Regions from separate parts of the Paraglaciecola sp. L3A3 genome, predicted to be linked through region 2. Evidence: riboswitches for the same ligand, from Rfam matches in the RefSeq annotation. Region 2 holds a riboswitch; the other holds the start of a gene.
The links. Region 2 has a riboswitch for cobalamin ahead of GQR87_RS14580 (ABC transporter ATP-binding protein). Riboswitches for the same ligand answer to the same signal wherever they lie in the genome.
Positions count from the first base shown of each region.

Region 1: linked by a shared signal. The riboswitch ahead of GQR87_RS16245 (TonB-dependent siderophore receptor) and the one ahead of GQR87_RS14580 (ABC transporter ATP-binding protein) in region 2 are both predicted to bind cobalamin.

Region 1 is NZ_CP047023.1:3,909,460-3,912,888, forward strand. It holds gene GQR87_RS16245 (TonB-dependent siderophore receptor) at 1-1,468, opposite strand, end outside; cobalamin riboswitch at 1,627-1,806, opposite strand; gene GQR87_RS16250 (carbon starvation protein A) at 2,491-3,429, opposite strand, start outside.
Region 2 is NZ_CP047023.1:3,512,904-3,516,332, reverse strand. It holds gene GQR87_RS14585 (FecCD family ABC transporter permease) at 1-995, opposite strand, end outside; gene GQR87_RS14580 (ABC transporter ATP-binding protein) at 995-1,819, opposite strand; cobalamin riboswitch at 1,978-2,175, opposite strand; gene GQR87_RS14575 (alpha-amylase family glycosyl hydrolase) at 2,522-3,429, opposite strand, start outside.

The DNA.
Region 1 (3,429 bases), 400 kb from region 2:
ACTGTCCTATGTCTTGAATGTAACCGTCTGCATAAGTCACTGAATCGAAGGTATAAGTAATGCTGTCTTCAATTTCTTGGTCAAAATAGACTACTTCAAAGCGCGAATCCGTTTCAGTTAGAAACTCAATGCCGATTTCATAGCCTTGAGTTTGCTCTTCTTTTAATGGCGTATTAGCCGCACTAGGTAATGCTTCAGGGCGACGATTGTAGTTTACTTCAAACAAACTTGGCGCTCTAAATCCAGTACCGTAGGCCCCACGTAATTTAAGCTCATTACTATCGATAGCCCAAATATAAGCACTACTTACACGATATGTAGTATGTTCACCAAAATCATCGTTATCGTCATAACGTAAACCAGCAGTGACAAACAAATTACTGACTAATTCACTTTGGTATTCAACAAAAGCACCGCGGTTGTGACGATATTGCTGGGCAGAGGTAATGGCTTCTTTTTCCCAATCGGCACCATATACCAGAGTGTGAGTATCGTTTAGCTCACTATGAGCTAAATATTCAACTTTTTCAGTCGCACCTTTAGCTAGATAGCTAGAAACATTTTGATTGAAATTTTCACGTTCAATTAATGTTTTGGCGTATGAAAATTCATGTTCTGAAGAGCCAGTCACATAGTTTACGCTAGTGCGTAAATTAGTTTGTGCAAACTCACTCTGACAGTCATCACTGGCTGTCGCACCAAAACCACAATGATCAAACTCGCCTTCACCTTGAGTATTTCTGGCCACCAGTTTCAAGCTTAGTTGTTCGGAAACCTGATAACCTAAACGAGTGTGAATGGTGTTGTTTTCATACCCATCCAAGTCACCTGAGGCGTCATCTGTACGTGCATCAAAGCCATCAGTTTGAAAACTTGAGCCTGCAATGTAATAAGAAAATTTATCTGTTCTGCCACCTATGTCACCGACCAAATTAGTGCTGTCATAACGTCCCGCTTCAGCAGACACTCTACCAGCTAACTGTTCAGTATATTCTGCGCTATGTACATTGATGACACCACCTGCGTCGGCGCCATAAGCAAGGCCTTGAGAGCCCCGCAATATTTCAACCCGAGAAATATTGGATGCTTGCATATGACCTAATTTGGGTTCTACTTGGGTACCTGTCGGATCAGAAATATCAACGCCATCGATTCGTACTAAAGTGCGATATCCTTCTTCACCACGCACTCGAAGTGACGTACTAGAACCTGCGCCACCACTACTTGTCATACTGATAGCAGGTTGAGTTTTAAGTACTTCAGCTAGGTTAGCATAACCTCTAGCTTCAATATCAGCTTGGGTGACTAGAGAAACAGATGTCGCCACTTCTCGTAAAGGCATGGCTACACGACTTGATACCACAACAATTTTTTCAATGGATTTTTCGTCACTTTGAGCAGGTTCAGCAAAGGCGGATGTGGCAGTTAATGCCAGAGTAATAGCAGTAGCTAAAGATGTGTGTTTCATAAAATCCTCAATCTAAAAAAGTAAACGATTGAGAGGGGGATAACAGAGGATGCTTGCGCTAATTAAAGTTAATCAGCTCAAAATACCCAAAGGTATTTTGCCATTGCCAATTAAAACGGCAATGTGTCAACATTCTAATGAAGCCCGCCGCTCCATACGTACAGAAACTATTTTTAGGCCGGTGTCGGGCTAGATACTTATAAATAAGTATTTACCGTTGCGGGGGCAGCGGTGGAATTGAATCAAATATAAAAACAACCTGATTGACCACACTTCCCGTTTACCCTATCCAGATAACAAATTTGTTACCGATAGGCACCTAGAATAGCGGCGCTGAAGATACGTATAGCGCAGATTAAAGTCAAATGAAAAATGACACTAATGCTGAATAATGCAGAGTACGGCAGCTTGAAGCAGGCTAAGCAGTGGCGAGATTCAAGAAAAAGATAACAGCAAAGTGCTAAAAGCCAAATAATTTCAAAGAGTTACACCGAGAAAAGCCATAACATTACTAAAAACAAAAGCCGATCACAGAAGCTGCGCTACACAGAGAAAAGAAAAAAACTGAATTATTGTTGTCTTTACCTCTGTGGTTCAAATTCTTCTCTTCTTTTGTAAGTCATCCATTTATGGCGACTATTTCAACATTGACGGGCTAAAGCCACGACCTACCCGTTAAGGCAAATCTTAACCACCTTTACCTCTGTGTTCTCTGTGGCTCCAATTCTTTTCTTCTTTTGTAGGTCGTCCATTTATGGCGTCTATTTTTACATTGACGGGCTAAAGCCTCGACCTAAAGTTGAGGCAAATCTTAACCATCTTTACCTCTGTGTTCTCTGTGGTTCAAATTCTTTTCTTCTTTTGTAAGTCATCCATTTATGGCGACTATTTTTCAACATTGACGGGCTAAAGCCACGACCTACCGTTGAGGCAAATCTTAAACATCTTTACCTCTGTGTTCTCTGTGGTTCAAATTCTTTAGCTTTTCACTGCTTTACACTGACAGGTCTGTTTCATTCTGCTTAGTATGCTTTTTGCCGTTTTTTATGCACAACCACCAAGAGCGACAAACCTATTACTACCACAACCACACCAATAGGCTTACCTAGATCAGCAGCCAAATTAAAACCAATGGCCGCTGTCATAATGTAGGAAACGGTAATGCCTGTTGTGATGACCGCTGGGATACTAGCAATCCAGTGGAAAGTACCTCGATCAAATAAATACTTAGTGGCAAGCCACAATACGCTGGTCGACAGCAACATATTAGAAAAAGCAAAATAACGCCAAATCACAGTGAAGTCTAATTTAGTCATAAAATACGCTATGGTTAAAATAGGCACAGCCAGCAACAAGCGATTACGAATACTTTGCGGAATATTAAAGGCGTCAACCAATGTCAGGCGTAACGAGCGAAAAGCGGTATCACCAGAGGTAATAGGAAAAACCGCTACAGCAACAATGGCCATAATGCCGCCAAATACCCCCAAATAACTATTGGCGATATGGTTAACCACCAAACCAGGGCCACCAGTATCTAACATAGCTTTAAGACCTGCATACCCTTCTGGAAAAGCAGCAATACCAGCTAATGCCCAAACACACGCGACTACACCTTCACAAACCATAGCCCCGTAATAAACAGGACGAACGTATTTTTCATTGGTTAAACAGCGAGCAATGATCGGCGCTTGGGTCGAATGAAAACCACTAATAGCACCACAGGTAATCGTAATAAACAATAGCGGCCAAGTGGGTAAACCATCAGGGTTAGGTGCTAAAAAATCGTGAGCATGATCCGTTTCAAAATACGCAAAAAAATCACCAGCAATAGGTAAATGTGGCGCATCGATTAATAATGCAATAGCGATCATGGATGTCATTACTATCATTAATAAACCAAACACAGGGTAAAACTTAGTGATGATTTTATCGATAGGCAACAAGGTAGCCAAAAAGTA
Region 2 (3,429 bases):
CCAATAGCAGAGGTGATAATACCGATAGGAATTTCTTGATCGGCTAGGGCGACTCTTGCCACTACATCAACCCAGACCATAAAACAACCGCCTAACAATACACTGCCAATAATGACGACTCGGCTGGTGACACCTAACCAAGAGCGCACAATATGGGGGATCATTAAACCGACAAAACCAATGCCACCACAATAAGCCACAATACAAGCGGTTAGCGCGGCACAAATAGCTAATGACATGATACGTAAACGGGTAACTTGTACCCCTAAGGTTTTGGCGTTTTCATCACCTAACAATAAGGCGTCCATGTGCCTACCATAAATAAGCAGCAATACCACACTGGCTAAAACCACGGGTAATATTACCCAGGCATACCAAACTTCAACTCTGGCTAAGCTACCCATCAGCCAAAAGATGACTTTACTGGCAGCAAAAGGCTCAGCTAAAAACAATAAAAAGTGGCTCATGGCACTTAACATAAACGACACTGCCACACCTGCTAACAACATGTGTTCGGTTTTACTACCGAAGGTTTTTGCAGCCAGAATTTGTACTAAGAATACGGCAAACAGAGCCCCTAAAAACGCAGCAAAGGGCAGGGCAAGGGTGAAAGAAAACTCCGGAAATAAGTTAATTAAGCCGACTTTTTCGGCAAAACGACTATCAAATAATAAGGTGGCAATACTGGCACCTAGTCCTGCTCCAGATACCACACCAAATAAATAGGGATCGGCCAAACCATTACGGGTGATGTTTTGTAAAGTGGCACCTGCTACGGCCAGTCCAGCACCCACTAAAAAGCCCACAAATACTCTAGGCATACGAATTTGCCAAAATATTAGATTGTTAACAGGTTTTTCGCAGACACTAAATACACACTGGTATAGCTCTTTAGCATTAAAATCAGCGGCACCAAAAAACAGCGCAGCCAATGGAGAGAGCAGTGCTGCTAGGATTAAAATGGCCCATTTTTTATTGATTAATTGTTTACGCATTATTGATTACTGCCAAACGGGTCATCGTGCTGATTAGCACTTTGCGGAGGAAAAAAATCAATGCGCAGTGAGCCTGGTGTTCCAGCCGTACTGTGTTTAATTTCGCAAGGAATACGAAATACTTGCTCTAAGCGATCAGCTTTAAGTACTTGTTCTGGTGTGCCTTGGGCAACCATTTTACCGTCATTTAGCAGGCATAAATGATCACAATAATTGGCGGCTAAATTCAGCTCATGCAAACTCATTACAACCGTAATATTAAATTGATGAGCGAGTGAACGAAGCAAGTTAAGTACTTGATGCTGATAATAAATATCTAAATGATTGACGGGTTCATCAAGCACAATAAACGCCGCTCTTTGCACTAACGCTCGGGCAATTAAACCCCGTTGTTGTTCGCCACCAGACAGGGAATTAAATGTTTGATAGGTTTTGTCAGCAAGCCCCACTCGGGCAATTGCGTCGGCAATATGTTGGTCGTCTTTGGGGGTTTGCCTAGATAACAAAGATTTGTGGGGTAACAAACCCATACGTACAATTTGCTGCAAGTTAAGAGAAAACACACTCTCGTTGAGTTGATTGACCACAGCAATTTGTTGGGCGAGTTCTAATGGCTGATAAGTATTTAGTTTTTTATTTTGCCAACTGACACAACCTTGGCTATCGGTTTGCCCTGATAACATTTTTAATAAACTGGTTTTACCTGCACCGTTTGGTCCAAGCACGCCCATCACCTGCCCAGAATTTAACTGCAGATTGATGTCTTGTAAAATCGACTTTTGGCCAATTTTTAGACTTAATTTTTGGGTGATTAACTGAGTCATATCAGTTGTTTAACCAATGAATAAAGGTACTGCGCCACATAATAAAAATAAAAGTATCAACGTTTAAATGGCAGGAAGGGGTACATAAAAAATAGGCCATAGCCTATAGAATGATTATGTATCCGCGTATTCCCGCGCGAAATTAAAAAGGTTTGGATTGCAATATCCATCTTAGAGGCTGGTATCTGACTTAGTTTAGTTCGGCCTGTCGTTAAAACGACTGAATTAAACATCACAGTTGCGGGTACAGTTCTGGAATAGCACTTTTTAGTATTTAATAGCGCGACCAGATTCCCAATTAATTTATGTTCGCTAATCTAATAAGACAGGTCAAAACATAAAACCTCATTAATTGCCGCGCAATATACCAAGTAATTGAAAGTTCTACGATGTTTTTATCTAAAAGATAAAATGCTGCGAAAAATTTCTTGTTACACTGTGTTTTCAAATTTAAAACTACACTTATCGAAGATTTGATTGATTGTCTGCAAATAGAGGCGGTTAGAAGTTTATTATTTGCCTTAAGGTTCATGTGACATTCATAGCGCAACTTATTTTTTAGACTTCGAGCACTTAATTTATAATGGGTGAGTTTTGTGGGCGTGATAATTTTAGTTCGACTTTATAGGCAAGAAATATGATTGTTTTTAACAGGGACTGCCTATTATATTTGGTGAACATAATCGGCAGTTAATTAGGCGCTTAACTTGCGCCTAAATAGATACCGTGAGCTGGTAATTTAAGTGTTTTTTCTGATTGTTGCCCTTGTTGAATATCAAACTCTAGCTGTATTTGTTGGCTATCATCTGGCAAAACAAGCACTGTCTCTTTAGCCGATAAGTTAAAACACATCAACCAAGTTTGATTCAGATGTTTACGATAAAAACACAATACCTCTGAGTGTAAATCGACAAACTCTATTTCACCTTGCTTTAAAATGTCTTGTTGTGCACGCCACTTCAGCCAGTTTTGATAAAACACCAAACTAGAAGTTGGATCGTTTATTTGCACATCTACAGATAATGCTTGATGTGATTTTGTGACTGGCAACCAAGGTTTGTTTTGACTAAATCCCGCATGTTCCTTTGACTCATTCCAAGGCATAGGTGTACGGCAGCCATCTCTGCCTTTGAAGGTTGGCCAAAATTCTATTCCGAAAGGATCTTGTAGTTCATCAAATTGCACTTCGGCTTCTTCTAAGCCTAATTCTTCACCTTGATAACTACATACACTGCCACGTAAACTAGTGACTAAAGCGGTAAACATTTTAGCTAATTGCTTCGATTGTGCATGATCTTTGCCCCAACGAGAAACAACACGGGCAACATCATGATTACTAATAGCCCAACATGGCCAACCGTCAGTAAGCTGGCTTTCAAGTTGTTGAACAGTGGCAGTGATATGTTCAACATTAAAGTCTTCAGTCAACAACTCAAAACTATAAGCCATTTGTAGCCGTTTGCCTTGAGTGTATTCAGCCATTGATTTAATGGAATCTTCTGAGCTAATTTCGCCTAAAGCTGCGGTGTCAGGATATCGATCAAGTAGCGCTCTGATCTGTAACATAAAATCTAAGGTTTCAGGTTGATCATTATTGTAATAATGATATT